Regions from separate parts of the Salinibacillus aidingensis genome, predicted to be linked through region 2. Evidence: riboswitches for the same ligand, from Rfam matches in the RefSeq annotation. Region 2 holds a riboswitch; the other holds the start of a gene.
What was found. A riboswitch is a leader RNA that binds a small molecule or an ion and turns the genes downstream of it on or off. The one in region 2 is predicted to bind cobalamin.
Positions count from the first base shown of each region.

Region 1: another riboswitch for cobalamin. It lies ahead of ACZ5OK_RS01735 (ribonucleoside-diphosphate reductase subunit alpha); the one in region 2 lies ahead of ACZ5OK_RS01110 (ABC transporter substrate-binding protein).

Region 1 covers NZ_AP043759.1:294,746-301,543, reverse strand. Annotated here, with positions in the region: gene ACZ5OK_RS01735 (ribonucleoside-diphosphate reductase subunit alpha) at 1-1,445, opposite strand, end outside; cobalamin riboswitch at 1,563-1,754, opposite strand; gene fdhA (formaldehyde dehydrogenase, glutathione-independent) at 2,238-3,452, shown strand; gene ACZ5OK_RS01725 (MDR family MFS transporter) at 3,537-4,940, opposite strand; gene ACZ5OK_RS01720 (hypothetical protein) at 5,358-6,377, opposite strand; gene betA (choline dehydrogenase) at 6,577-6,798, opposite strand, start outside.
Region 2 covers NZ_AP043759.1:186,861-193,658, reverse strand. Annotated here, with positions in the region: gene ACZ5OK_RS01125 (DUF368 domain-containing protein) at 1-794, opposite strand, end outside; gene ACZ5OK_RS01120 (ABC transporter ATP-binding protein) at 933-1,712, opposite strand; gene ACZ5OK_RS01115 (FecCD family ABC transporter permease) at 1,723-2,775, opposite strand; gene ACZ5OK_RS01110 (ABC transporter substrate-binding protein) at 2,794-3,780, opposite strand; cobalamin riboswitch at 3,989-4,172, opposite strand; gene ACZ5OK_RS01105 (peptide chain release factor 3) at 4,579-6,162, opposite strand; gene ilvA (threonine ammonia-lyase) at 6,543-6,798, opposite strand, start outside.

The sequences.
Region 1 (6,798 bases), 110 kb from region 2:
TCCAGTACTTGATCCGGTACCGCCCGTCCGAGATTAATCGAGCTCAAATTGCAGACAACAAAGTCCCCGGGTTTGTACTTTTTAACGATAGTCCCATCCGGTTCCGTCAGCTCTTCCAAAAGCTCCGTCGGCGACTGGTTCTGTGTTATCTCCGTACACAAATTAGAGCAGTAAATCATACCTTGATGCGGGTTATTATTTTTTCGATTCACCTCGTCCCGGTAAAACATGAACGGGGTACCGGACTCAAGCTGTGATTTCATAATCCGTTTCATAATATCGATAGCTGGAACTACCCGTTTCGTAAGCTGATCCGATTCGACGCACTCCATATAGCGCTCCCTCCACGAACCTGCACCTCTCTCCTCATCATAGAATTCCTCAAGAGAATAGCCCATTACCTGGCGTACTTCATGGGGGTCAAACAAGTACCAGTCGCCCCGGTTCTCCACCTGCTCCATGAAGTAATCCGGCAGACAGACACCTGTAAAAATATCATGTGCACGCAGCCGTTCATCCCCGTTATTCAGCTTTAAATCAAGAAAGGCTTCAATATCTGTATGCCACACATCGAGATAAATCGCAATCGCGCCTTTACGTGTACCTAGCTGATCGACACTGACCGCTGTATTATTAAGCTGCTTAATCCACGGTACGACACCACTTGACATATCCTTAAATCCTTTAATTGAGCTCCCACGACCACGGACCTTTCCCATATAGACACCAATCCCGCCACCATTCTTGGACAGTTTGGCAATGTCTGTATTGCTGTCGTAAATCGACTGAAGACTATCATCCACGGTATCGATGAAGCAGCTGGATAACTGACCATGCGTTTTACCAGCATTCGTAAGTGTAGGTGTGGCAACAGTCATGTATAAATTGCTTAATGCCCAATACGCCTCAGCAACATACCGACGACGATCAGCCGGGTCCTCCTTCTGCATGAGATGCATAGCAATAACCATCCACCGCTCCTGAGGCAATTCATAGGTTCTTTTTTCGTGATCACGGGCCAAATAACGGGTTGCCAGCGTATACAGGCCAAGGTAATTAAACAGCAGATCACGTTCGGGCTCAATAAGGCCTGCATAGTAGTCAATTTCTTCCTTAGGGTATATTTTTAAAAGCTTTTCCGTGTAAATGCCCTTATCTGTCAGTATTTGAATTAATTCATAAAAATTCCCGTAGCACACACTTGGAGCGTAATCCCTGTTCGATGCAGCCTGGTAGTACAGATCATCTAAATAGATTCGACTGGCGACAAATGTCCAATCCGGGCTGCCTTCATCTATATGTTCAAGTGCACGTTTAATGAGATCATTCGTTTTCCTGGTGCCAGTCCTATGTACCATTTCTATAAAGGAATCTTTATCCACATGTAACCCTTGCATAATCCAATCGATCCATTTTGTCTGGGTATCTGTCAAAGCAGTCGTCATTATTTTTCCTCCCTAAAAAAATTAAAACCGCTCACCCCAGGGATGAACGGTTATAAAGGAAACGACAGATTATATGAACCTTGTTCTGTCGTTTCATTCTCTCTTACCCCGGGGAAACGAAACGTCCGAGCTGCGGCAGGTCTCCTGACTTGTGCTTCAGCCTACTAGGGGCCTTCCCATATGAAAACCGTAAAGCCATTCATACAGTGGATATCCCGTTCGTCCACACTCACAGTTGCGGGGACAGTTCCGGATTCTCACCGGATTCCCTTTTAAGACATAACTGTCACCACAGCTCGCGAACACTATATATAGTGATAATTTTTATTTTTTAGCAATATATTGTATCTATTAAACTATCACAGTTTTTGCATAAGTTCAATCATCGATTATTAATAGCCTGGTAAAAACGATATTTCATACCAAGGCCAGCTCATTCCCGTATAGTTCCAAAGTAGGATTTTTATAAATTTCGTAAGCGCTTACAAAGTTTGACACAAAAATGGTTTTGGTAAATGTTATCTTCTAATTACTACTCAAATATACCTATGTTTCCATTAAGAAAGAAATAGAAATGGAGAAAGGCTTCCAGAATTCTTCAAAAAGATAATCGTACAAGCACACAACCAATGCCTGGACTAATGATCCTGCTTTATTAAAGGGGGGGATTCATACAGCTCTTTAATGCAACTTCATCAAAAGAGTATTTCAGTCAGTATCAGCAGGAGTTCAACCGTTATGAAGTACTTCTCAGCGTATAACAGAGGTACTATCACTTTTAGGAGGGTTATCATGGCAGGCAATCGAGGTGTCGTTTATGAAGGTCCCGGAAAGGTTTCGGTTAAAGACATTGATTTTCCCGATTTAGTGTTAAAGGATGGTCCAGGTGTTCCTGCTTCTAATGTGGGACGCAAATGTGAACATGGTGTCATTCTTAAGGTTATTACTACGAACATATGCGGCAGTGACCAGCACATGGTGCGCGGACGTACAACAGCACCTGAAGGACTGGTTCTTGGACACGAAATTACTGGTGAAGTCATAGAAGTAGGAAGAGACGTCGAATTTATTAAAAAGGGAGATATTGTTTCTGTTCCATTTAATATTGCATGCGGACGTTGTGATATGTGCCGTCAACAAAAAACACATATCTGTACAAATGTTAATCCCGAGCGCCCTGGTGCTGCTTACGGTTATGTAGATATGGGAGGATGGGTTGGAGGACAATCCGAGTATGTCATGGTTCCATATGCGGATTTCCAGCTCCTCGTCTTTCCTGATAAAGAAAAAGCCATGGAAAAAATACTGGACTTAACCATGTTGTCCGACATTTTTCCAACAGGCTTCCATGGCGCCTATTCAGCCGGGGTAAAAGTGGGGTCAACCGTCTATGTAGCTGGAGCTGGTCCTGTCGGCTTGGCTGCGGCCCATTCGGCTCAACTATTAGGAGCCTCCACTGTTATCGTAGGCGATTTAAAAGAAGAGCGACTGGAACAAGCCAGAAGTTTTGGATGTGAAACCGTTAATCTTAGTAAACATGATCGTTTAGGTGAGCAGATTGAACAAATCCTGGGTGTACCGGAAGTTGACTGTGCTGTCGATGCCGTTGGTTTTGAAGCATCCGGCCATGGAGCCAACGCAGGAGAACAGCCGGCAACCGTTTTAAACGCCATTATGGATATCACACAGGCAGGTGGACAGCTCGGCATTCCGGGTTTATATGTAACGGAGGATCCCGGAGCAGCTGACACAGATGCACAAACAGGATCATTAAAAATACGGCTCGGCCTTGGGTGGGCAAAAGCACATACATTTGTCACCGGACAGACTCCTGTCATGCAATATAATCGTCACTTGATGAAATCCATTTTCTCCGGTAAGGCGCAAATTGCCAAAGCTGTTAACGCAACAGTTATCAATCTCGATGAAGCCCCGCAAGGCTACAGTCAGTTTGATAGTGGCGTTGCCCGGAAATTTGTTATTGATCCACATGGTTCGATTCGCTGATTTAAACGTATATTCTATAAGGAACGTTTTAAGGAGCTGAAAATGGCACTGTGCCCTTCAGCTCCTCTCTTATTTCCCCTGACTTTATTCCCCCGCATGCCGTTTCTTTTCTCTTAAAAAGAACGAAAGTATCAATCCCGTAATGGCAAATATAAAAGCAACCAGAAAGGCTGTTTTTACACCGTTCAGATAAGCGGAAGGATCCAATGCTTCAGAGCCGGCAGCTGTTCGACTGATAAAGGAAATAATAAAGGTTAACCCCAGCGATCCTCCAAATTGCCGGGCCGTATTGATAACCGCTGTTCCATGCGAAATCAGGTGATCAGGCAAAGCATTAATACCTGCCGTCATAATTGGCATATTAATCATGCCGACACCTGCCATAGAAAGCATAAATAAGACGATGGTCATGACGAACGGTGTATCAAGTTCAAGAATCAAGTGAAAACCAAGTGTGCTTAGACAGAGTAAAACAAAGCCGATGATGGCAATCGTTTTCCCACCGTATCGATCAAACAATTTCCCTGCAAACAGAGACATTGATGCAAGGGTCAAAGCTCCAGGCATCACAATCAACCCACTATAATAAGCTGAATATTGCTGTGCGTTCTGGACATACATTGGCAAAATGGTCTCTGTGGAAATGAGTAAGCTGAAAGAGAGCACTGAAATAAACGCTACAAGCGCAAAAACAGGTACTTTAAGTACACGCAGCTCCAAAATCGGACTCTTTAACCGCAACTGTCTGCGCGCAAATAATCCTATTGCCAGCATACCTGCAATCACACTGCCAAGCGCACCAGCATCTGTTATTCCTGCCTCTTCAGCCCTGTTAAACCCGTAAAGAATTCCTCCAAAGCCAATGGATGACCATAATATAGATAAGACATCGATTTCCGTCTTCCGCTGTTCTGTAATATTACGCATAAACAAAAATACGCAGGCCAGAATACAGGCTGCAACGAAAAGGATTAAGAGAAACAATGCGCGCCATTCAAAATAGTTAATCATAAGACCTGATATGGGAGGACCTATCGCGGGAGCCACGTTAATCACGAGTCCTGCCAGCCCCATCGCAGCCCCTCTTTTTTCTTTGGGATATAGAAGAAACATGATGGTCTGCATTAAGGGAATCATAATTCCTGAGCCAATGCCCTGCACAATACGTCCTGCTATCAGGAATGGAAAGGAAGGCGCAAAAAATCCGAGCAATGTCCCTGCAAAAAACAGAAGCATTGCACTCATCATTAATGTTCTGGTTTTAAACCTGTCAATGAAATACGCCGTTATCGGAATAAGTATGGCAGCTGTTATCATATAACTGGTCGTCAGCCATTGAACGTCAGTGGAATCAATCGCAAACTCATCCATAATTTTTGGAAAAGCTGTAATGAGCAGAAATTGCGTAAGCACCGATAAAAAGGCTGCAGATAATGTAGTTGCGATTATTAATCGTCTATGTAAAGGTGATAAGTCCACCGTATTCATACTGTTGCCGCTCCTTTCCCATCCTCATAGCCCGGCCCATCTCATGAATTCATTAGCGATAAGCTGTCAGCCTCCTATCCTGTAAAAGGAACAATGAATCTATTCATCAAGAGCTCTCGATTTCTTATGATAAACGAAACTTGATGGATATACGTATATTTTGCTTCTTTGAGGAGAAACTATTTCGTAAAGTTTTCCATTTACATAGGATATCAAAATACAGCCTGTAAGTTCCAACTAAGGAGGTATGAGAAAAAAATGTTTAATGACAGTGCGGAAGAGCTTGCAAACAAAATATATGAGGAACAAAAGAAGAAGAATGAGGAAGCGATTAATGAGGCCAAAAAAGATATGAGCGGGAATTAAAAATGGTTAGGATCCCCTAACCATTTTTTTGTCTATTGTCTTTTTAAATCTTTATTTATGGCTCGAGTTTTGGTTATCTGAATCAGTCTCCTTGTTTCCCCGACCAAATTTTCGAATGATTTCAAGACAGAGCCAAAACAATTGAAAGCTTGTCTCCAGGTTCAGCCTCCCATTATTTGTATCTAAATTCAGTTTTTCCCGTTCTTCTGCATCGGTTTCATCCAGGTGAATATTAACAATCCATTGCTCCCCGTTTGTTAAGTCCATTCTTTTTGAAATGATGGTCCGGTCTTCTGAGGGTAACATTTTGTCTGTTCTATTTTTCAAAACGTTTATCAGGTGCGACGGAGAGCTATCCAGGCTGACACTGCTCCCTAATTTTTCAGGCTCTAAACCCTTTCCGTCAATAAATGAGATTGTCTGTCCGTCAATTTTATACAAAGAATAATCACAGCCAAAGTCCAATTGACTCAAGGTTAATTCATCTTTTATAAGTGTTGATAAATTATTTCTGAGCTGACGGAGAAAACGACTCATTTTGTTGTAACGCTCTTTGAAATGGTAAAAACCATCCTGAGTCTCCTGTAAATTTTCGATCAGTCTCTGAATATGTTCGCTATAATCCATTAATTTTTTCTGTGTTTCTTCTGTATCCTTCTGTAGATCCTTAAAAGAGAAATCCCGTTTATCAATAAAAGGTAAAAACAAACGATATTCCTCTTCCTTCACCTTTTCATAAGCCTCCAGATTCATCTTTTTCTGTTCAACCCTGGACAAGTCAATCACTGCATATAAGTAAATGATCCATATGAAGAACACAACTGAGGTTCCGACTAAAAGATAAACAACATATGGCTCCGGCAATAATGTAATACTCAAAGAAATACCCAGTATTCCGAGCAGCTTTACAATCGTCATCATCATACGGTTTATTGAAAAAATTTTTCCCAGCATTGCTTTAACCAGGGAACTGAGCTTTAATTTATTTCTTCTTGTTGAATGAAAGGCATTATGAAGCTCATTAACATAATCATCGATGTTCTTTAAGTCATCCTGCATTTTTGAACTCAAAAAAATATCCCTCTTTCTTTTGAGTTTTATTCCATCCTATTACAGCTTCCGGAATAATATTTATGAAATTCCGATATAATTCGGTTTTCTCAGGATAGTGGATGACTGAACAAACAAAGAAAGGCCTCTTCCAAAAATGTATGTTTGCATGGGCAAATACATTTTGAAAGAGGCCTTCTCTAAGAAAATATTTAAGGGTTTAACCTGTTACTGTACCTGCATCAGCCGGATCTACTCCATGACGGTAGTAATCAGCATGAATTGGCTCAAGCGGTTTACGTCCAAGGATGATATCTGACGCTTTTTCCGCAAGCATTAACACAGGTGCATGGATATTCCCGTTTGTTACATATGGCATAGCGGATGCATCAACCACACGCACATTGTCGAGCCCATGGACTTTCATCGTTTGCGGGTCCAC
Region 2 (6,798 bases):
AGACCTACAGCTGCGATCAATCCTAAGGCAAAGGCGGCAATACTTAGAATCGACATCATGACTTCTGATTCGAAGCCTGGGAAGATTACGGCAATGGATCCAATGACCAGGCCTATAATCACGGCGTATGTAGCATAATGAAAGTTTTCCAGAAAATAGCGGATTAACTTACTGCACAGTACAATACCGACAATCACACCAATTCCCACAGTACCTATGGCCACTATTTCTAAATTTCCAACGGCATACATAATCGTTCCATAAGTGCCCATCAAGTATAATAACATCGATCCGCTTATTCCCGGCACAATCATAGCCATACTTGCAATAAATCCAGAGAAAAATAAAGAAAGCAGGACCCGGCTATTAGACACATCCAAAATTGGTTGGGTAGGCTCACGGAAAAAGGCCAGTGAAGCTACAAGTAAAGTTGCAATAATAAGCAGAACATAATGGCTTCCACTAAAATTCCGCTTCACTTCCGCTTTATGAAATAAATAAGGGAGTACACCAATAATCAAACCCATAAAGAAAAAGTTCGTCTGGTTCGGGTAATTGTTCAATAACCAGGTAATAACACGACTAATCGTAAATAATGCAATTAAAATTCCTGCACCTAACGGAATAAGAAAACCTAAATATTTCCTTCTCCCCTTACTTAACAGGCCATTTATGGATTCAATCAGTTGGTCGTATATCCCTAATATGACAGCAATCGTTCCGCCACTGACTCCCGGAACTGCATCACTGGTTCCCATTAACAGTCCGCGAAAAATATTTTTCCATTCTACCATGTTTGCATAGACTCCTTTACGTTCAAGTACATTCTAATTTATTTTACCATGGATGATCTCACCGTAAACCCCTTATTCTATGCCTAAAAAAGGGGAGCGGACCGTACACACTGCACTATTATGGACATCCTACCCATTTTAGCTGCTGGTTAATAAAATCTGGGGAACCTGATTTTTCGGATGTCTGACAATTTCCGGGACTGTTTCATACACTTTCTGTAAAATATCTTTTTGGATGACTTCCTCGCTGGTGCCGACTTTTTCTATAACTCCGTGGTTCAGCAAAATTAACTCATCACTATACTGGGCTGCCAAATTTAAATCATGCAGAACCATAACAACTGTTAGACCTGTCTGATGCTGCCATCGTTTTACAAGTTCAAGAACATTGACCTGATGCCCGATATCAAGAAAGGTTGTCGGTTCATCAAGCAACAGGATTTCAGGCTCCTGGACCATTGCTTTAGCGATAGCGACCCTTTGCTTCTCCCCGCCACTCAATGTATCCAACAGCTGATCCTTCAAATGGGACAGGCCGGTTAATTCAAGTACATCATTGACCAATTGAATATCATGTTCACGTTCCCGCTGATACCATTTGAGATGAGGATAGCGCCCCATTAAAACCGTGTCAAAAACAGATATAGGAGATGCTGGAAGGCCGTCCTGGGATAACACAGCCATTTTTCTGGCAATGGACTTCTGCTTCTGGTGAAGAATATTCTTATTTTCAAATTTCACTTCGCCAGCAGTTGGCGGGAGGAGTCCGGAAATCATTTTTAACAGCGTGGACTTCCCTGAACCGTTGGGGCCTATAATCGCCATACAGGTCCCTTTATTTACTTGAAAGGACACATTTTTCAGTACTTTATGCTCGCCGTATTGTTTTGTTATGGATTCAGCCGTCAGCATAGGCATAGGGACCCTCCTAAAAATAATCGGATTTCTTTTTCCGCAGTAAGTAGCCAAAAAACGGTGCACCCAGAAATGCCGTAATAATGCCAATTGGTAATTCCCGGGGCTCTAATATGGTTCGGGCAATCGTGTCAGCACCCACAAGGAAAATCGCCCCGCCAATCACAGACAATGGCAAAATCAATCGATAGTCCGCTCCGAAAATCAGTCGGATCATATGGGGAACAATTAAACCGACAAAACCAATCGTTCCTGAAACAGAAACAGCCACACCGGTTAAGAGCGATGCCACTATTAATAACACGACTCTTACCTTTTGGACCGATACCCCTGAATAATAAGCAGCCTCTTCACCAAGAGCCAGTATGTTTAATTCTCTCGTTAAAAATGCAACGAACAGAATACTTAGCAGAACAAACGGCAAAACCACGCGATTGTAGCTCCAATCTGTAAGGGCAAGACTCCCCATCATCCAGTACATAATCGTCTGCATTTTTTCATCCGAGAGAGCGAGAATCAGGGACAGCATGGAAGCAATAAAGGCCTGAACGACAACCCCTGCTAAAATTAATGTTTCCATCTGTAAGCGGCGGTTAATCCTGGCTAAGGTGTAAACGATGAACAGTGTGAGCAAACCTGAACTGAAAGCAACCACTGGCAGGGTCAATTGTCCGAACAGAATGCTTTCAAAGCCAAACAATAATACAAGGGCTGCACCAAGGGCTGATCCGGAAGACACACCTAATATAAACGGATCTGCCAGTGGGTTTCTCAGCACCCCTTGGTAAATAGCCCCTGCTAATGCAAGGGCAGCTCCAACGAGGATGCCTAGAACGATCCGTGGCATACGGATATTCCAGATAATTGTTTCTGTCGTATCCTTCCACGTTTGTTCAATTCCCTCTCCTATCAGAGGAATTTTCGAGCAAATCACAAGCCAGACCGTCATCATGTTAATATCTGCACTTCCGATTGATACACTAAAAATCATGGTAAACAGCAAAATAGCCAATAATACCGGTATCCAGATGATAAGCTTTTTCGTGTACTGCTGACGCCCTTTCATACGGTTCCACTACTTTCTCTATTCCTGATTAAATTTTTCCGGATACAAGTACTCCGCTATCTTTGTTAACCCTTGAGTGATGCGAGGTCCCGGACGCTCCGTAATATCAGAATTTAAAGGATACACCTGACCTTCCTGTATAGCCGTGACATCCTTCCATGAGTCACGATTCTTTACTTTTTGAACCGCGTTTTCCACATAACTGGCATAGGTCAGGAAAATGACATCAGGGTTGCTTTGAATAACCTCTTCTTCACTAACCTGAGGCCAGCCTTCCTGATCAGACATGACATTTACTCCTCCAGCGGTTTGAACCAGTTCATTTAAAAATGTTCCGCTTCCAGCTGTAAAGAGCTCTTCCCCTATTTCAATCCATACAGTTTTTCGCTCATCCTCGGGAATGTCCTGAACGACCTTTTTCACTGATTCTACATCCTCTTTCATGGAGGCAACTACTTCTTCTGCTTTATCTGTTGTACCCGTTGCTTTTCCGGCCGTTAAAATATCTTCATACGTCTGCTCCAGGGTTTGTGCTCCAAGGACCAGCACCTTAATTCCCTGTTCTCTCAGCTTACTGATGGAGTCGCCATTATTGACATCGGCAACCACCAGGTCCGGCTCCAAAGAAATGATTTTCTCAATATTTAATTCCAGTCCACCAACCGATTCAATTTCCTTTACTTCTTCGGGATAGTTGTCATTATCTGTTACTCCCACGACTTTATCACCAAGCCCCAGTCCAAAGATAATTTCGGTTGCACTTGGAATCACAGATACAATACGCTCCGGCTCTTCCTCTATGACAACCTCTTCACCAGAGTCATCTGTGATCGTGACCGGAAAGGCAACCTCGCTTGAGTCCTGTCCGCTCCCTTGCTCCTGACTCTGTTCTTGAGCAGGGTTTTCATCCTGTTTGGATTCATCATCTGATGCACATCCGATTAAACCAATGGACACCATGGTCATAAATAAAACGAGTCCTAATACTTTCAAAGCCTGTTTCATTTTAAATTCCTCTCCTTTTTTTGTATGTATAAAGTTGTATATATAGCTAAAGGAAAAACCAACATATCGACAAATTTCGGGTGGTGACAGGCACCTATATAAAAAGCCCCGATTTCCCTTTTAAAAAAAGAAATCGAGGCTTCCATACAACATTCGCTGAAAATCAACGCTGGATATGTTTGCCTTTTCCTTTAAACCCGAAGGAAAATCAGCTTCGTATAATAAGGCAGGTCTCCTGACTTATGATCATCGCTCCCTAAATCTTCCCATCGTTCGACAGTGATTTCCTTAGGTCGCTCCCAATTACAGTGGCGGGACCGTGCCGGATTTTCACCGGACTTCCCTTTTAAGCAGACATTTGAAATGCCCGCACCTTATTATTATGGTTTATTCACTTTTCATCTAGTATTTATCTTATGGCTAATTATAAATTTCGTCAATCTTTTTCTTTCATCAGGATTTGTGAATCAGACTCATCTATCGTTTCCTTCTTCATCAGGGAATGCAACGGCTAATATCCATCAATCCCCATTATATAAGATATAAAAAGACAGCACTGCCCCTCAGGACAGTGCTATACATTTTCTAAACAGGTCTGCTGATTCAATTCATAGACGAACTTTTTCCCATTAATCATAACTTCCACAACTGTAAGGGTTAACCGAAGTGCATCCTTCATCGCCATCACTCCCCTACAAGAGTAAGTTATTTAAGCGTCTTTCTACCATCATTCTATGACCAAAGATAAAAATTGAAACTGACAGGAAGCTAGTTTGTTGAAGGTTCCTTACCGTTTCATTATTCGGTTTTTGGCGGACGCTCTGACAGGATAATGCTTTCATTCTGACTCTGGAAATACTCCAGGTTAAAGTCATTCTTGAACAGCATAACAGGTCGATCCACATAATCATAAACCATCATGTTCGTACTGGTCCGTCTTAGTTTTTCAGGTACCTCACCTTCAGCTACCCAGCGGGCAATCTGGAAGCTTAGCGTATCCATCACTAGGTCCACACCATATTCTGCCTTCATTCGATAAATAAATACATCAAATTGCAGCTGACCCACTGCTCCCAGAATCGTTTCCTCCATATGCGGCGTCCGGTAAACCTGAATCGCACCTTCCTGGGCAATTTGCTGAATCCCTTTGATGTACTGTTTATGCTTCATTGCATTTTTAGGTCGTACTTTGGCAAAATGCTCCGGTGGAAACTGAGGCAAATCACCAAAACTGAAAATATTCTTAGATCCACAGACTGTGTCCCCAATCTGATAGACACCTGGATCATATAAACCAATAATGTCCCCGGCATAAGCTTCCTCTACATTTTCACGGCTGTCAGCAAAGAACTGCTGAGGAAGAGCGAGCTTCATCTGCTTCCCTGTTCGATCCAGCCAGGTCGTCATCCCTTTTTCATATTTACCTGAGCAAATACGCAGAAAGGCAATTCGGTCACGGTGAGCAGGATCCATGTTTGCCTGAATTTTAAAGACAAAGCCGGAAAACTCCTCATCTGTCGGTTTTACGGTTCCTTTTGATGAATCCCGTGTAGCCGGCAAGGGGGCCATTTCTAAAAAGTGCTCTAAAAATGTTGGAACCCCAAAGCTTGAAACGGCACTGCCAAAGAAGACCGGTGTCTGCTTACCTTCTTTCACAGCTTCATAATCGAATTCATTCCCGGCCTCATCCATGAGCATTAAGTCTTCCATCAGTTGATCAATCGTCGCCTGGTCTGTAACCTTTTCCAGATGTTCCTGCAGGTCATCATAGTCCTGAATTTCCTGTGTCCCTACTTTTTCACCATCATCGTAATATTCAATTTGCTCTTCAAACCGATCATAAACCCCTGTAAAGGTAGGCCCCATTCCAATAGGATAATTAATAGGGGTAGATTCAATCCCTAATACCTCTTCAATTTCCTCAAACAGCTCAAGAGGTTCTTTCCCGAAACGGTCCATTTTGTTTATAAAGGTGAAAATTGGAATGCCTCGATCCCGACACACCTTAAACAGCTTCTTCGTCTGTGCTTCCACACCCTTGGCAACATCCAGTATCATAACCACACTGTCTACGGCCATTAGTGTACGATAGGTATCCTCACTAAAATCCTCGTGCCCGGGGGTATCGAGAATATTAATTTTGTATCCCTGGTATTCAAACTGCATCACACTTGATGTAACGGAAATTCCCCGTTGTTTCTCAAGCTCCATCCAGTCAGATGTAGCAAACTTTGCCGATTTCTTTGCTTTTACAGAGCCTGCTGTACGAATCGCCCCACCCAGCAAAAGCATTTTTTCCGTAAGCGTTGTTTTCCCGGCATCAGGGTGGGAAATAATCGCAAACGTTTTTCTTCTATTCACTTCTGTTTTCATATCAGCCATTATCGGAACTCCTTCTACAGACGTAATTTAAAAAATTTCAGGAACTGGATTCTGTGAAAGGAAGTTTAGTATCACATTGGACTTAATCCCCATTTCCGTCTCTTAATTAAAAACACTTTTATTATCATACCATAACGGCTAGTATTGCGTGAACTCACGATCATTCGTATAAATGAATCTGCCTTCGATGGATCGCGCGGACGATTAAATAATCTGGATACATACAGGATTAATCTTTATTATTATGATTTAAGCTGGAAACACCTAAATTGAGCCAACTTTTCTATACTTCTCATCGAACTTTCCTGATATTCATCTACAATAACAGTTTTGTTCTCATAAAAAAATCCGGCCAATCCCCCAGGGACCAGCCGGACCTATTAAGCCAGACATGACAATTGATTCTGCTGTGCCAGATGCTGAATATGCGGCATTTTGGAAATATCCATATTGCCGCCACTGACAATAACGCCACAATGGTTTGAGCGAATCTGATGGCCATGTGCCAGGAGAGCTGCAAAAGCACTGGCACCTGCTCCTTCAATTAAGTTCTTGCCTCTCTCCAGCATATAAACCATCGCAACTGCAATGTCCTCATCCGAAACCGTTACGATATCGTCCACAAATTGCTGAATG